One region of the Jeotgalibaca ciconiae genome, then DNA from elsewhere that is predicted to be linked to it. Evidence: predicted binding sites of a transcription regulator. Region 1 holds the regulator's gene; each other region holds the start of a gene.
The links. The regulator Rex, encoded in region 1, represses fermentation and respiration genes when NADH is low (regulators of the CRP and FNR family bind a similar motif). The targets are predictions, from matches to a motif close to TTGTGAANTANTTCACAA.
Positions count from the first base shown of each region.

Region 1 (4,222 bases):
ACACAAATATCCCTCCAGAATTTTTAGAATGAATTAGCACTCTAACTCGAAGAGTGCTAACCTATGTATCTATCTTAATCAAATCTTCGAGCGATTGCAAGACAAATCCATTAATTTTTTCTAAAAATATGATATACTTTCATTTAGGCTTTTAAGTAATGAAGAAACTTTACTTAAATAAAATTCTATTACTTTTGTTACTTTAACAGAAAGGTTACGATTTATGAAAAAGAAACTTTCCGCAGCCACTCAAATCATCTTTTTGTATGTTGCTGTTCAACTATTACCTGTTCCACTTGTCTTTTTATTCCCGCAAAATAAACAGATAGAGATGAGCATGACACTATCCATACTTTTTGCCTTTATTGGTACTGTCGCAATGATTTTTGTGAATCAGCGTAAAGAATGGACTCCTATTACTGAAATAACAGAGCAAAAATCTGCATCCATTGGGAAAATACTATTGTGGGGTATTGCAGGCTTTATTGGCTCGATTATTATTCAAGTAATTACTGCAATCATTGAGATAAATGTTTTTGGGATTTCGCCAGAATCAGCAAATACAGAAAATTTGCTTGAATTGACAAGCAAATATCCTTATTTAATTTTAATGATTGTTTTATTTGCACCCATTATGGAAGAATTTGTTTTTAGAAAGGCAATTTTTACACAACTGTCCTCTTCTAATGTTGGAATGATGGGCTCAGCAGTAATCAGCTCATTAATTTTTGCCTTTATCCATTTTGATGGACATATGCTGGTATATGGAACGTTAGGACTGTGGTTCTGTTATTTATATTATAAAACAAATAACATTCTAACTCCTATTTTGGCGCACAGTTTAATGAATGCATATGCTAGTTTACCATTGATTTTCCCAGACTTATTTAATATGTAAGGACTGTTCTTTGGCAATAAAATGCAGAAATTTTAAAAGCAGAAAGGAAACATATGACTTTAAAAGACATCTTAATCCAAATTGGTATGAAATTCATTTTCGGGGCACTATTCCTGTACTTCGCTATCGATAGTGTGAATAATGCAGGATGGGGTTTTTTAGCCATTCTTAGTGTTCTCTTTGCTACAAACAATATTGTGCAGGGATTTCGGATGCTTGATACCTACTTTAAAATCAAAAAAAATATTGACGATAAAGATAATAAATGAAAAAACGGTTGAAAATCGTTCCATTCGATTTTCAACCGTTTTTTATTAGGATATATTGTTATCTAAGAAGTAAATCAACGTTTGTAACTCATTTGTTAAATCAACGTTTTGAATACGAACATCTTCTGGCACAGAAAGTCGAATCGGGGTAAAATTCATGATACCTTTTACTCCTGCTTCAACTAAATCATTGGATGCTTCTTGCGCAACATTTTGTGGGACAGTCAAAATTGCAACATCAATTTGTTGAATACGCAGTTGCTCAATCATCTCTGCCATAGAGTACACGGGCACACCACTGACAATTTTTCCTACAATTTCTTCATTTACATCAAAAGCGCAGCTAATACGTACATTATTACTTAAATGAAAATTATAATTCAATAAAGCGTGTCCCAAATTACCTACACCAATCAAGGCTACATTAGTCAAGCGGTCTTGATTCAGCGTTTTACTAAAGAAGTCTAATAAATAGGCAACGTCGTAACCATATCCTCTTTTCCCCAGTGCTCCAAAATAGGAAAAATCTCTGCGGATCGTTGCACTATCCACTTTTACTGCTTCACTTAATTCCGTAGAAGATATTCTTGTTTTTCCTGCATTATGCAAATATCGTAAATAACGGTGATAAATCGGCAACCGGCGGGCAGTTGCTCTAGGTATTTCATTAGTTGTAGACATCCTCTACACTCTCCTTCAAAATATTGTTCTCAAACAAAGCTCTATATACAGATATTCACATATCTTAACTAACTATTTCATAGTGTTATTATAGCATTAGTTTGTGAAAAATCTAGTATTTTATTCTAATTTGTAGTTTTTTGTGAAAAAATTTCTATTTTACTCTTTGTTCTTATCACCTTTCTAAATAAGGTGTAGACGTTTTTCACAATTAAAAGCTTTTGCAAATTCCTTATCTATCAGTTATATATTTTCTATGATAAAATTAGTTTGCATGTTCTTATTTGACATTATCTATTAATATTAAAAAGAGAAAGAGGAGTTATAAATGATATTATTGCAAGGCCAAAATCTCGCTCGCCACTTTGGGTCCGCAATCCTTTTCGAAAATATTCAAATTACCATTCAAGATCAGGAACGAATCGCACTTGTGGGAAGAAATGGAGCCGGAAAATCTACCTTGCTAAAAATATTAGCAGGGATTGAACCGACCGATGATGGAAAGGTAGTAAAACGAAAAGACATCCAGATTGGTTATCTTGACCAATATAGTACAGTCGATTCTGACCAAACCATTTGGGAAGAAATGTTATCGGTATTCGAACCAATTATCAAGCTGACAAAAGAAGCCGAACAAGCTGCAATCGCACTTACGAACGAAGAACTAATCAATGATCCGCCTGCATTTGAACTAGCTTTGAAGAAATACGATTCTCTTCAGCAGGAAATGCAGGATAAAAATGCTTATGGATATGAATCTGAAATCCGTTCTGTTTTGCATGGTTTCCGTTTTTATGAAGAAGACCACGAACGCCCTATTTCCCAGTTGTCTGGCGGACAAAAAACACGACTTGCTCTGGCAAAGGTTCTATTAGAAAAAAATGATCTATTAATCTTAGATGAACCTACAAACCATTTGGATATTGAAACATTAAGTTGGTTAGAAAATTATTTACTAAGTTATCGGGGAACTTTATTGATTGTTTCACACGATCGATATTTTTTAGATAAAGTTGCTAGTAGTGTCTATGAAATCAGCCGTCATCGGATCCATCATTATAAAGGTAATTACTCATTTTATTTACAAGAAAAAGCCGCTCGCCTAGAGCAGGAAATGAAGCAGTTTGACAAACAACAAGAAGAAATCGCTAAATTAGAAGATTATATTGCAAGAAATATTGTTCGTGCCTCTACCACCAAGATGGCGCAGAGTCGTCGAAAGCGTTTGGAGAAAATGTCTCGCTTGGAAAAACCAAAAGGAGATGAGCGGTCTGCTCGCTTTTCTTTTGAGGTTGAAAAAGAAAGCGGCAATGTTGTCTTGATCGTGGAAGATGGGGCAATTGGTTATGAGGGAGAAATTCTTTCTTCACCAATTCAGTTAGATTTGAGAAAACAACAAGCAATCGGGATCGTGGGACCTAATGGAATCGGTAAGTCCACTCTGTTAAAGACATTAAATAAGGAACTTCCGATGATTCATGGAAAAATTCATTACGGATCTAATCTTGATATTGGTTATTATGATCAAGAAATGAAAAACTTAACAACCAATAAAACTGTCTTAGCGGAGATATGGGATCTGCATCCAACAATGAATGAAACCGATATTCGGAGTATCCTCGGCAGTTTCCTCTTTACAGGAGAAGATGTGGAGAAAACCATTCATTCTCTGAGCGGTGGCGAAAGAGCTCGCTTATCTTTATGTAAACTCGCATTGGAAAAAAATAACGTACTCATGCTTGATGAGCCTACAAACCACTTGGATATTGACAGTAAAGAAGTCTTAGAAAATGCTTTGATCGAATATGACGGTACGCTCCTATTTGTCTCGCATGACCGCTACTTTATTAATCGCATTGCTACCAGTATTTTGGAACTTTCAGAAAATGGCAGCCAACTTTACTTAGGCGATTATGATTATTATTTAGAGAAAAAAGAAGAAGAAGAGCAATTAGCTTTACTCACTGCCGAAGAACAGATTGAGAAAGACCAAGATTCTTCTGAAACCAACGCAGCGAAAAGCAAAAATGATTATCAAGCAAATAAAGAACGTGCAAAAAACGAACGTAAATTAATGCGGATGATCGAATCGATTGAAGAGGAATTAGAAATAATTGAAGCAGACATCGAAAATATAGAAAAAAAATTAACTTTACCAGAAGTTTTTGGAGACCATGAAAAAGTACAAGAATTTCATGATCAACTTGTACACCTGCAAGACAAGCAAAACACTTTCTTGAATCAGTGGGAAGAAATGAACTTGGAGCTCGAAGATTTAGAGTAGTGTAATGTACACCAGAAGAAGCCCCTGCTTGATAAATGACTTTTATCAAGCAGGAGCTTCTTTTATTTTTTAGTGTCGTTTGAATTGTAC
Region 1 is NZ_CP034465.1:1,667,701-1,671,922, reverse strand. Features, by position in the region: gene groES (co-chaperone GroES) at 1-4, opposite strand, end outside; gene EJN90_RS07925 (CPBP family intramembrane glutamic endopeptidase) at 224-898, shown strand; gene EJN90_RS07920 (YdiK family protein) at 952-1,167, shown strand; gene EJN90_RS07915 (redox-sensing transcriptional repressor Rex) at 1,213-1,848, opposite strand; partial or broken gene EJN90_RS14170 (ATP-binding cassette domain-containing protein) at 2,251-2,845, shown strand; gene EJN90_RS07910 (ABC-F family ATP-binding cassette domain-containing protein) at 2,825-4,132, shown strand.

Region 2 (4,222 bases), 600 kb from region 1:
TGCCTTAGAAATACCTTCAAGTGTATCGAACGAACCTGGTGCTCCATCTAATTGACGCCCACCATGATTAGATACCCATATGCCATCTGCTCCTGCTCCAATTGCAAGCAAAGCATCATCAGGAGACTGCAAGCCTTTTACAAAGACGGGCAACCCTGAGTATTCTTTCAAGAATTTCACATCGTCACGAGTAATCTTTTGTTTTGACTGTGCATAGATATTATTTAAAGACATATTTTTTCCGGAACCTGTTAAATAGCGAGAAACAATTGGCATACCAAACGGATAAACAAACTTATTACGTATATCTGTTTCGCGATTCCCGCTCAATGTAGAATCTGCAGTAAGAATAATCGCAGTTGCTCCATCCGCTTTTGCTTCATCAATAATATTCTTATTGAAGTCATCATCTTTACTCATATAAATCTGGAACCAACGTGGTCCGCCGTTCAGCCCTTTTTCAATTTCTTCAAATTTCGCTCCAGAATAAGCGCTAATCGACATAATCGTACCAAATTCCGCTACCCCTTTTGCGGTTCCAGCTTCTTTCGTTTCGTGTGCCAAACCGTGAGCAGCAATCGGTGCCATGATAAAAGGAACTTTGATATCATGACCAAGAATAGAAGTAGAAGTGTCTGGGTTCTCTACATCCGCTAGCACACGAGGTAGAATCCCTTTGTGTTCCCAAGCTTTGATATTTTGTTGCAAAGTGTATTCATCACCTGAACCACCTGACATATAGCCAAATCCACCTGCCGGTACAACTTCCCGTGCACGTTCTTCTAACTCGTAAGTATTTACTATCTCGATATCTTGTACTACTGTTGGTGCATCATAAGTAATTATTTGTTCGATTGTCATAAATAAAACCTCCACTGCTTTTTTTATTTTTATCCGAATAACAGCTGAATCAGCGGTTGAGCAAATGGTGCTAAAGCAACCACTACAATGCCGGTTACTACGATAGATAAACCAGACATGGCTCCTTGAACATCACCGATTTCGATTGCCTTTGCTGTACCCATTGCATGTGCAGATGAGCCTAAAGCAACTCCTTGCGCTACTGGATCATGAATCTTAGCAACCTTAAACAATGTCGGAGCAATAACCGCTCCTACAATTCCCGTAAACACTACAACTGCTACCGTGAGAGAAACAATTCCTCCAAGTGATTCCGCTACTCCAACTGCGATCGCCGTTGTGATTGACTTAGAAAAAAGGGTTGAAACCATTTGTTTGTTAAAACGAAATAAGAATCCGAAAACAAAAATCATGACGGTATGAAGAATGATACCGGAAATAATCCCCGTTAAAATGGCGCCATAATTCTCTTTTAAATAAATAAAATTCTTCTCAAGTTTAATTGCCAACGCCACTGTTGCTGGTGTCACAAAGGTCGCAATGAGCTGTCCTCCTGTTTGATAAGTGCCGTATGGAATCCTTGTTACCGACAGCAAAAGAATGATTGCTACAATAGAAAATAGCAATGGGTTAAAAATCGGTATCGGCCATTTTTTCTGTAGTTTAGCAGCTAGTAAATAAAAACCAACTGTTAAGCTGACCCAAAGATAAGGACTTGTAATGAAACTTTCAAACATAAGTATCCGTCCTTTCTACTACTGTATTATCTTTCTTCTGGTCAGAAGATTGCTTTACTTTTTGAACGACACTACCAATAAACCACATCATGATTGCTGTTGTTACAATCATAATAATTAATAGCTGGAGCCATACTTCCGCTAATACATCAAAGTTGGTCATCAAACCAACACCAGCCGGCACAAAAAAGATTGCCATATTATCAGTCAGCCAAGTTCCCACTTCTTCTACTTGGTTGAGATTCAGCCATTTAAAATGAAGTGCAAAAAATAATAGGACCATTCCAATAACACTTCCAGGAATCGCAACCAGATTCGCAAGAGCACCTGAAACCATTTCCCCTAAAAGCGAAAACAAGAATATCCAAAATAATTGTTTAATGATTTTCACTAAAATCCTCCCCTGCTGCTAAGTCCATTGTTTAGCTTATTACATTCCATGTAAGCGTTTTTCAATAACTTTATGTTAGCACAGAAAGCCTCTACTGTCCTATATCCCTTTTTTATGATATTATAAATATAATTTATGATGTGCCGAAAGCTTATATATATCACTTATGTTAAAAAAATCACAATTTCGAATTGTTTTTATTTAGTGGGAGGAAGTAAGATGAATTTGCAGGATTTAGTATATTTTCACCATCTAGCCCGTAGCTTAAGTTTTACAGCAACCGCAGAACATTTCTTCATATCTCAGCCTTCTATCTCGATGGCTTTAAAAAGACTTGAATCAGAATTGGATACGATTCTAATAGACCGTCGCAAAGTTTTAAAGAGAATGGTTCTAACGCCAGCCGGTGATTTATTGTATAAAAGTGCTGATGAAATCATTAAAACCTTGGATACTACAAAGCGATTAATAAGAGATATCGAACAAGAATCAGTATATTACGGTTTCTTGCCAACGATTGGCGGTCATTTCCTACCTAAAATACTGCCAAAGATTGTTCGCTTCACGAAATCTCTGAAATTAATTGAGGAAGAAAGTTCCGATGTAATGTTAAAACTTATCCTAGAAGAAAAAGTCCCCATTGCCATCATTGGACACGAAACACCTTTTATTCTGCAAAATAAGATTAAACAAATTCAGTTATTAGAGGAAGAAATGAGTCTGTGGGTTTCAAAAACCCACCATTTAGCTGGCAGCAAATCAGTAAGCGCAGAGGAAATTCAAGAAGAGGTTTTCATTTCATTATCAGAAGGATACACACATCAACGAGTTTTTGAGAAATGGGCAAATGAATACCGTATTAAAGAGCCAAACATTGTATACGCCAAAGAAATAAAAACTGTCCAATCTATTGCAGCCTCCACTCATATGGTTGCATTCATGTCCGATATTTTACTTGGCAACCGCTCTGATCTGGTAAAGGTCCCCTTGAAAAAAGCTCCCAAATTTTATATTAGTCTAGTAATAAATACGGAAGCAAAGAATACTTATATCCAACAACAGTTTAACGATGCCGTTATTGAAATCGTCCAGAATGGTTTTTAGAAAAAAGGAACCTACCTACCAAAAATACCTGTAAAGTCCTAAATAGTAAGAAAAGCGGACAAGTCCGCCTTGGCCTATGAAAAAATAGGAAATTTGACCCTGAATTGTCAGGAGACTTCACGCTTCAGCGGGTTAGTCGAATGATATGCGTTAGCGAGCAGCGAAGCGCGCAATGGGGCAAATTTATCTTTTTTTCACTAGGTCTGGACTTGGGAGCTAGACATTGATGGCTGAACTTATAATCCCCTAGTCTACAAAAAAACATGTCCGAAAATCGGACATGTTTTTATAATTAATTTTGTGTTAATAAAAATTGGCCAACTCTTGAGCCTTTTTAAGTTCAATTGCACGTACTTCTCGAGGTAGGAATCGACGAATTTCGTCTTCATTATAACCTACTTGCAATCTTTTTTCGTCGAGGATAATCGGACGACGTAATAAACCAGGATTCTCTTGGATTAACGTGAACAAGGTGTTCAGCGGTAAATCGTCGAGATCCACGTTCATTTCTTGAAATGCTTTCGAACGTGTAGAAATAATTTCTTCAGTGCCTTCTTCTGTCATTTTCAAAATACCTTTAATTTCTACTTGTGACAAAGGCTCAGAAAAAATGTTTCTTTCAGTATAAGGAATATTATTATCCTCTAACCATGCTCGTGCTTTACGACATGACGTGCAGCTTGGTGAAGTATATAGAGTAACCATAAGTGGATCTCCCCTTTCATATAAGCAATCGCTCATCTAGTCAAACATTTTACTTTACGAGTATTATTATACCGTATTTCAAAACAAATTACTACCTTATTTCAAAAACAATTTCATTTTTCTGTCAAAAATCGTACATAATTGGCTCTCTTATTTTTGCTATAAATGTAAAAAACATTGTCATTTCAACATTTGTTTATAAAGTCGTTTTCTCTCTTTTCCATCTACATTGTAACCATTCTAATCAAGGGTCTCGTTTCAAACGCATTATTATACAGATTAATTTCTTAATCTTATCAAAAATCCCTGTAAGGCTTTCTAAAATGAGCTATAATAGATAAGAAGAAAACAGGAGAGTGATTTGAATTGAAGAAAAAAGTGTTTTCTGGGGTTCAACCAAGCGGGATCCCTACGATAGGAAATT
Region 2 is NZ_CP034465.1:2,272,646-2,276,867, reverse strand. Features, by position in the region: gene EJN90_RS10585 (lactate oxidase) at 1-861, opposite strand, end outside; gene EJN90_RS10580 (LrgB family protein) at 891-1,598, opposite strand; gene EJN90_RS10575 (CidA/LrgA family protein) at 1,591-1,989, opposite strand; gene EJN90_RS10570 (LysR family transcriptional regulator) at 2,209-3,093, shown strand; gene spxA (transcriptional regulator SpxA) at 3,397-3,798, opposite strand; gene trpS (tryptophan--tRNA ligase) at 4,165-4,222, shown strand, end outside.
Region 2: EJN90_RS10575 (CidA/LrgA family protein) is a predicted target of Rex. The motif match lies at 2,156-2,173, and genes of this name have one in related genera.

Region 3 (4,222 bases), 840 kb from region 1:
TTTGCAGCATCCATTGGCGATCCGCCCCCAATAGCAATAATTGTATCAGGATTAAAATCACGCATTTTTTCTGTTCCGCGATTGACTGTATCTGTTGATGGGTTTGGTTCAACATCTGAGAAAATCGTGTAGACCACTTTATCTTTTCTTTGTTTTAATTGCTCTAATACAATATCTACATAACCTAGCTTCATCATACCTTCGTCACAAACGATGAATACACGTTCAATATCTCTCATATCACGCAAGTAACGTACTGAATTCTCTTCAAAATAAATTCTGTCAGGAACTTTTATCCATTGCATGTTATTTCTCCTTTTCGCTACCGTTTTAATATTCAATAAGTCGAATGAAGAAACATTCCCCGATACAGAGTTTCTTCCGTACGAACCGCATCCAAGTGTTAAGGAAGGAATATTATTATTGTACAGACCGCCAATACCGCCTTGTGCTGTAGGAGAATTTACTAAAATACGACAAGCTTTCATCTGTTTTCCAAATTCAAGAATTAAATCATCATCTGTCGTATGAATACATGCCGAATGTCCAAGTCCATCTAAAGCAAGCATATCTTTACTCAATTTGAAAGCATGTTGGTGAGAAGTTGATTTCATCATTGCCAATACCGGCGATAGTTTCTCTCTTGATAAAGGATATTCTGCTCCCGCTCCAGGTAATTCAACAATCAACAACTTTGTGTCTTCTGGAACTTTAATCCCTGCCAATTCAGCAATTTTCGTTGCAGCCATTCCAACAATTTGAGGATTTACCCCTTGCTTGTCTTCGCGCATCATAGCTGCTTCTAATTTAGCCACTTCTTTTTCTTTTACGAAGTAAGCTCTTCTCTTTGTAAATTCTTTTTTAACTTCATCATAAATTTCTTTATCGACAATGACTGCTTGTTCTGATGCACAAATCATTCCATTATCAAATGTTTTGGAAAGCACTAAGTCATTTACCGCTCTTTTAACATCAGCAGTCTTTTCAACATATGCCGGTACATTACCTGGACCCACGCCTAGAGCTGGTTTACCAGTTGAATAAGCAGCTTTTACCATCGCTGCACCACCAGTAGCCAACACCGCAGCAACATCCGGATGATGCATCAATAGATTTGTTTTTTCCATTGAAACACCGTCAATCCACTGAATACATCCTTCTGGTGCACCTGCTTCAAGAGCTGCTTTATAGAGAAGCTCGGCAGTCGCGACTGAACATTTCTCAGCACTTGGATGGAAAGAAAAAATAATTGGATTGCGTGTCTTCATGCTAATGAGTGCTTTAAAAATAGTGGTTGATGTAGGATTCGTTGTTGGAATAATTCCTGCCAAAACTCCTAAAGGTGCAGCAATTCGAACAATTTGGTCTACATCATTATCTTCAATAATTCCAACAGTTTTATTTTTTTTGATTGAATGCCAAATGTTCTCAGAAGCATAAATATTCTTCAAACATTTATCTTCGTAAACGCCCCTGCCTGTTTCTTCAACAGCCATTTTTGCGAGTTCCATATGTTGATCAAGTGCAGATAATGCCATATGCCGAACAATCTCATCTATTTTTTCTTGATCCATTAATTCCATTTTTGCTAAAGCTTTCAAACCATTTTCTGCGAGATTATCAATCATTTCTTCAGGTGCAGTTTGCACTTCTTTCACATTCAAAGCTGACATATAAAACATCTCCTTGTTTGTTCTTTATTTCACAAATTATTATATTACATCTTTTAATCATTGTAAACACCTTTTTGTATTTTGTTTCACATGTTTATAAACCCCTTCACATCAACCACCACCCCTAATCGTTATTATTTAAACGTTGTAAGCGCTTTTGTGATTGATTTAACAATTAAAGAAAAAAATAGATCCGTTGTTGATTCCAACGGATCTATTCCTCTTCTTAAAAAAACTCTTCAAAATTAATTTCTTCCAAAGATGAAACATTATATACTTGCGCTTCTAACGACTTATAATCAAAATATTGATTTACATTAAGATTCAATATTTCGAATACTTGTTGGTAGTAGTATTGTGGCACGGAATGTCTCCAGACAAGATTTTTAAAACAAAGAATCAAATCGCTTGTCTCGATATTTGAATATCCTTCTTTAGAAAATTCCGACACCTTTAGTTCAAACCATGGAAGCAATTCTTCGTAAAAATCAGTATTTTCTTCAGTCATCCCGCTCTCCACTCCATTTTGAAATAAGAACTATTCGTTCGTTTCCTCATTGTCTTGAGTGATATCGTCTGACTCTACAATTCCCGCTTCTGTTGTAATTGTTGAAGCTTTTACAACACGCGAAATAGAACGTTTTTCAAATGTTAAGAAAATCCCTTCGCAATCAAGTGTCACTGTATTATTTGTCGTATTTACTTCGTCTACAACCCCGTGTAAACCACCAATTGTAACTACGCTATCTCCAGGTTTTACTTGGCTCAGCATATCTTGTGTTTTCTTTTGTTGTTTCTTTTGAGGACGAATAAGAATAAAGTACATTACTCCAAATAAAAGTCCGTAAAAAAGAATCATCGTTAGTCCTTGTGGCATAATAAATTCCTCCATCATTTTTAATGTATATATAAAACCTTACCAAAACAGCAGCTTACTTACCATAACTATTAGAAGTTTTTAGCATTTTTTTGATTATAACCGTATTCTTCGATAAATGCTTCACGAAACTCTAATAAATTATCGTCCAAAATTGCTTGTCGAACTTGATTCATTAGATTTATCAAAAAGTGTAAATTATGATAACTTGTAAGACGCAATCCAAAGGTTTCGTCTGCCTTAAATAAATGGCGAATGTAGGCACGTGTATAGTTTTGACAAGTATAGCAAGAACAATTTTCATCTAATGGTCGAAAATCTCGTTCAAATTTAGCGTTTTTAACTACTAAACGTCCTTTGCTTGTCATACAAGTACCATTTCTTGCAATTCTGGTTGGCAACACGCAATCAAACATGTCTATTCCACGAATAACACCATCAATCAAGGAATCAGGTGCTCCTACGCCCATCAGATATCTCGGTTTTTCATCAGGAATAACCGGTGTAAGATAGTCTAATACTGCGTTCATTTCTTCCTTCGTCTCTCCAACTGATAAGCCACCAATTGAATATCCAGGAAAGTCCATTGACATAAGATCTTTGGCACTTTGCAAACGAAGATCTTTGTAGCCGCCACCTTGGATGATTCCAAATAATCCTTGCTCTGCTGGCTTTTTATGCGCTTGTAAGCCACGTTCTGCCCAACGACTGGTTCGCTCAATGGACTTCTTAATATAGTCATAACTTTCATTAAAAGGCGGACACTCATCAAAGCTCATGATGATATCTGCTCCTAATTTATTTTCGATATCAATCGCTTTTTCTGGTGAAAGAAACATCTTTGCGCCATTTAAATGGTTTCTGAAATGTACTCCCTCTTCCGTGATCTTACGATTTTCCGCTAATGAGAACACTTGGAATCCACCTGAATCTGTCAGAATTCCTTTATCCCAGTTCATAAATTTATGTAATCCGCCTGCTTCTTCTACTAAGTTTGCACCCGGACGCAACCACAAATGATAGGTATTGCTTAAGATAATTTGCGAGCCCATTTCTTTTAACTCTTCAGGAGACATTGATTTTACAGTCGCTAATGTCCCAACTGGCATGAACATAGGAGTTTGAAACGTTCCATGTGGTGTAATAATCTCTCCTAGTCTTGCACCAGTATGTTTTTCTTTCTTTATTAACCGATAACGGATTGCTGGTTCAACCAATATTTTCCCTTCCTTCTAAAACTAGTCACTCCATAGTATACCACAGTAAAAATAATCCGTGAAATAAAAAAAGCGCGATTACTCAAGAATAAATCTTGGATAATCGCACTTTTTTATTTTAATATTTCTCAATCTGTTCTTTTTGCTTTTTCAAAACATACATAGCCTCATCTTTACTTCCACAAGGGTATTCAATCGCTGCTGGAACACCCTCTGGAAAAGAACTTAGTACATTTGGTATGTTCACAACGCCTGTTTCAAAATGAGCTAGTTCGAGCTCCCCTTTTTGGTTTCGTTTTACATTTTTAATATGGATGTAATGAACGAAGTCCTGCAAAACATGGGCAGCTTTTTCAGAATCTTCTTGAATATAGACAAAGTTCCCCGTATCAAATGTTATTTTTAAAGGCAATTTTTTTTCGTGAGCTGTTACAATCAATGCAGACAATTTTTCA
Region 3 is NZ_CP034465.1:2,506,086-2,510,307, reverse strand. Features, by position in the region: gene adhE (bifunctional acetaldehyde-CoA/alcohol dehydrogenase) at 1-1,673, opposite strand, end outside; gene EJN90_RS11665 (post-transcriptional regulator) at 1,900-2,181, opposite strand; gene yajC (preprotein translocase subunit YajC) at 2,212-2,550, opposite strand; gene tgt (tRNA guanosine(34) transglycosylase Tgt) at 2,622-3,767, opposite strand; gene EJN90_RS11650 (sugar phosphate isomerase/epimerase family protein) at 3,886-4,222, opposite strand, start outside.
Region 3: adhE (bifunctional acetaldehyde-CoA/alcohol dehydrogenase) is a predicted target of Rex. The motif match lies at 1,831-1,848, and genes of this name have one in related genera.

Region 4 (4,222 bases), 1.0 Mb from region 1:
AACCAGTGCTTTTACCGTATACAACGTTAGAAGTAATAGTAAGGATGGAAGTCGTGTGTTTTGAATCACGGTATGTTTTATGTTTTTGAACTTTACCCATAAAGTCTTTTAATAACCAAACTCCAATGTCATCCGCACGATCATCGTTGTTTCCATATTTTGGATAGTCTCCTTCAATTTCGAAATCGACCGCGATACCATCTTCATCACGAATTACTTTTACTTTTGAGTGTTTAATTGCTGATAAGGAGTCAATTGCTACAGAGAAACCAGCAATTCCGGTTGCCATTGTACGCATAACGTGCGTATCATGTAGAGCCATTTCGAGATTTTCGTAACTATACTTATCGTGCATATAGTGGATTACATTCAATGTATTAATGTATAGACCTGCTACCCATTCATTCATTAAATCATATTTTTCCATAACTTCATCAAAATCCAAGTATTCAGAAGTAATTGGTTGATATTTTGGTCCAACTTGCTTTTTAGTAACTTCATCCACACCACCATTAATTGCATATAATAGTGTTTTAGCTAAGTTTGCACGAGCTCCAAAGAATTGCATTTGTTTACCAATGCGCATTGCAGATACACAACAAGCAATTCCGTAATCATCGCCCCACTCCAAGCGCATTACATCATCATTCTCATACTGGATGGAACTTGTCTCGATAGAAATGTGTGCACAGAACTTCTTGAATGCTTCCGGTAATTTTGTCGACCATAAGACAGTCAAGTTTGGTTCAGGTGCTGTTCCCATGTTCTTTAATGTTTGTAAGAAACGGAAACTGTTTTTTGTAACCAATGTACGGCCGTCTTCTCCCATGCCCCCAATTGATTCGGTTACCCAAGTAGGGTCTCCTGAGAACAATTCGTTGTAATCTGGCGTACGGGCAAATTTAACTAAACGAAGTTTCATAACAAAGTGGTCAACAATTTCTTGTGCTTCCACTTCTGTTAATGTGCCATTTTTAAGATCACGTTCGATATAAATATCCAAGAATGTAGATACACGCCCAAGTGACATAGCCGCTCCATTTTGTTGTTTAACCGCTGCTAGATAGCCCAGGTATAACCATTGGAATGCTTCTTGTGCAGTAGTTGCGGGTTTTGAAATATCGAATCCATAAATATTTCCTAGTTCTTTCAATTCTTTCAATGCTCGATATTGGTCGCTCATTTCTTCACGTAAACGAATAATATCCTCAGACATTGTTCCGTTACCAATTACTGCATAATCTTTTAATTTTTGTTCCATTAAATAATCTACACCGTATAAGGCTACGCGACGATAATCTCCGATGATTCTTCCACGTCCATATGCATCAGGCAATCCTGTGATAACTTTGTTTGATCTAGCTGCACGCATTTCAGGTGTATATGCATCAAAAACCCCTTGATTATGTGTTTTTCTGTAATCGCGGAATATTTTTGATACTTCAGCGTCAATTTCGTAACCATATGACCCTGCAGACTGTTCACTCATGCGGATGCCGCCGAATGGTTGTAAGGAACGTTTAAAAGGTTTTTCTGTTTGGAAACCAACAATTTTTTCTTTGTCTTTATCTAAGTATCCCGGACCATGAGAAGTGATGGTAGATACAACTTTTGTATCCATATCCAATACTCCGCCTGCTTCTCGCTCTTGTTTTGTCAAATCCATTACTTGTGCCCAAAGTTCATTTGTAGTAGCTGTAGGACCTTCCAAAAATTCTGCACTGCCTTCATAAGGTGCATAGTTTTGTTGGATAAAATCTCGCACATCAACTTCTGTTTTCCAAGTCTTTCCTTTAAAGCCTTGCCATTGTTCCATGAATAAAGCCTCCCATTTAACTCTTATTGTGATTTATGTAACACACTTTATGAATTCATTATAACACGTTAAAATGATTGTGCAATACTTTTCAATCAGATTCTTTAAAATAAATATTTATTTTAAAGAAATACCTAAAATCCTTTATTCAATAAGCTTCTTGAGCTTTTAAAATTTTCCTCGAATTAAAAATTAATTCACTTTTATTTCGAAAAAATGGAAACAAAAAAGCAAACTGTATTATACAACAGTTTGCTTCTGTACTAATTCGTGTTTTTTAATCTTCTAATTGTGAAAGAGAGTATATTTTCTTAATCGAATAGATCATTCCTTCATCTTTCTCAACTAAAACAGAGGAACCATTCGTATATCTTGCACTGAATGGGACATTCTTGCTGTATAGTTCTTTTGTCTGACCTCTTGTGGTTCGAATGCGATATAAAGTATTTGCTTCGGTGTCTGCATCCATATAAATAATTCTATGAGGATTTGTTTTTAATTCCTTGATTAACATTAGCCCACGTTTTGCTCTTCCCAATCTTGGAATTTCACTCGTTCTAAATCGCTTGGCATTTCCTCGTTGAGTCATAATTAAAATTGGATATTTCTCATCATCCATTTCAAATATTGCAGCTCCCACTACATAATCATCTACTTTTAAGTTAATCGCCTTAACACCGCTTGTACGAATTCCCGTTACAGATATTTCGTCTAGTAAATAGCGTAAACTAAAGCCACCATTTGTTATAAGTAATACTTCGTATTCTTTTTTAGCTGCATCAATAAAATGGATATTGGTGACGAAATCTGTTTCCGTCTTTAAACGAATTGCTGTACTTTTTTTCCTTTTGTAACCTCTAAACGTTTGATATTCGGATAATAACGACCGTTTAATCATGCCCTCTTTGGTGACAAAAATAACGGATTGGCTCTCAGACAATTCTTCCTCATGTTTGATAATTTTTGCAACAAGAATTTCTTCATTATTCGCAAAAGGAATACTCTGAGATAAATGATGTCCCATATCCTTCCATTTTAATTCCGGTAATTCGTAAATGGGGAAATGCATATAATCGCCTCTATTAGTAAAGATGGCAATGGCATCCAAAGTAGAAGCTTTCTCAATAAGCAACGGCTGATCGCCTTCTCGTAATCCTATATCAGTCAAATCGGTCGCTGCAAAAGAACGGAGATTGGTACGTTTATAATATCCTTCTCGTGTTAAGACAACGACAACTTCTTCTTCTGGAATTAACACTTCGGTCTCGATTTTTATCTCATCTATTTCTTCTTCAATTACTGATAGACGAGGGGTAGCATATTTCTTTTTGATTTCATTCAGTTCGTTTTTCATTACCAATAACAATGTCTTCTCGTTCTTTAAAATACTATTATAAGAGGCAACTAACTCGCTTAAATCCAGACGTTCATTTTGAAGAGCAACTATATCTGTATTGGTTAAACGATAAAGTTGTAAAGAAACAATTGCTTCAGCCTGAACTTCCGAAAAATCAAAAGTTTTCATTAAATTGTTTTTAGCATCTTTTTTATCATTACTATTTCGAATAAGTTGGATTACTTCATCTAAAATAGAAACTACTTTTATTAAAGCATCTACGATATGCAATCGTACTTCTGCTTTTTTTAAATTGTAGCGGGTTCTGCGAACAATCACTTCTTTTTGATGAGCGATATAGGCTTTTAATATATCTGATATACCAACTTGTTTGGGCATTCTTTCATCAATCGCAACCATGTTAAAGTTATAATTTACTTGTAAATCAGTATTTTTAAATAAGTAATTCAAAATACCTTCTGCATTCACGTCTTTTTTAAGTTCAACGACAATTTGCAATCCTGTACGGTCTGTCTCATCACGAACTTCTGCGATTCCTTCAAGTTTTCGGTTAATCCGAATCTCATCCATTTTCTTGACTAATTGTGCTTTATTCACTTCAAAAGGAATTTCGTTGATTACAATTTGCTGCTTGCCGCCGCGAAGGGATTCGATTACTGCTTTTGATCGAACAACTACTTTTCCCCTTCCTGTTTTATAAGCAGTTTTCAGTCCGTCAATTCCTTGTATAATCGCTCCAGTCGGAAAATCAGGTCCTTTCACAAATTTCATTAATTGATCTAAAGTCGCATTTGGATGTTCTATTAAATAGGTTGTTGCATCAATTATTTCTCCTAAATTATGAGGCGGAATATCGGTCGCATATCCTGCTGAGATACCTGTTGTCCCATTCACTAAGAGATTGGGATAACGCGCTGGTAGCACTAATGGCTCCTCATCGGTATCATCAAAATTCAACATAAAATCAACCGTTTCCTTATCGATGTCGCCAAGTAATTCACTCGATATCTTTGCCAGACGTGCTTCCGTATAACGCATAGCTGCAGCAG
Region 4 is NZ_CP034465.1:2,676,420-2,680,641, reverse strand. Features, by position in the region: gene pflB (formate C-acetyltransferase) at 1-1,816, opposite strand, end outside; gene parC (DNA topoisomerase IV subunit A) at 2,094-4,222, opposite strand, start outside.
Region 4: pflB (formate C-acetyltransferase) is a predicted target of Rex. The motif match lies at 1,843-1,860, and genes of this name have one in related genera.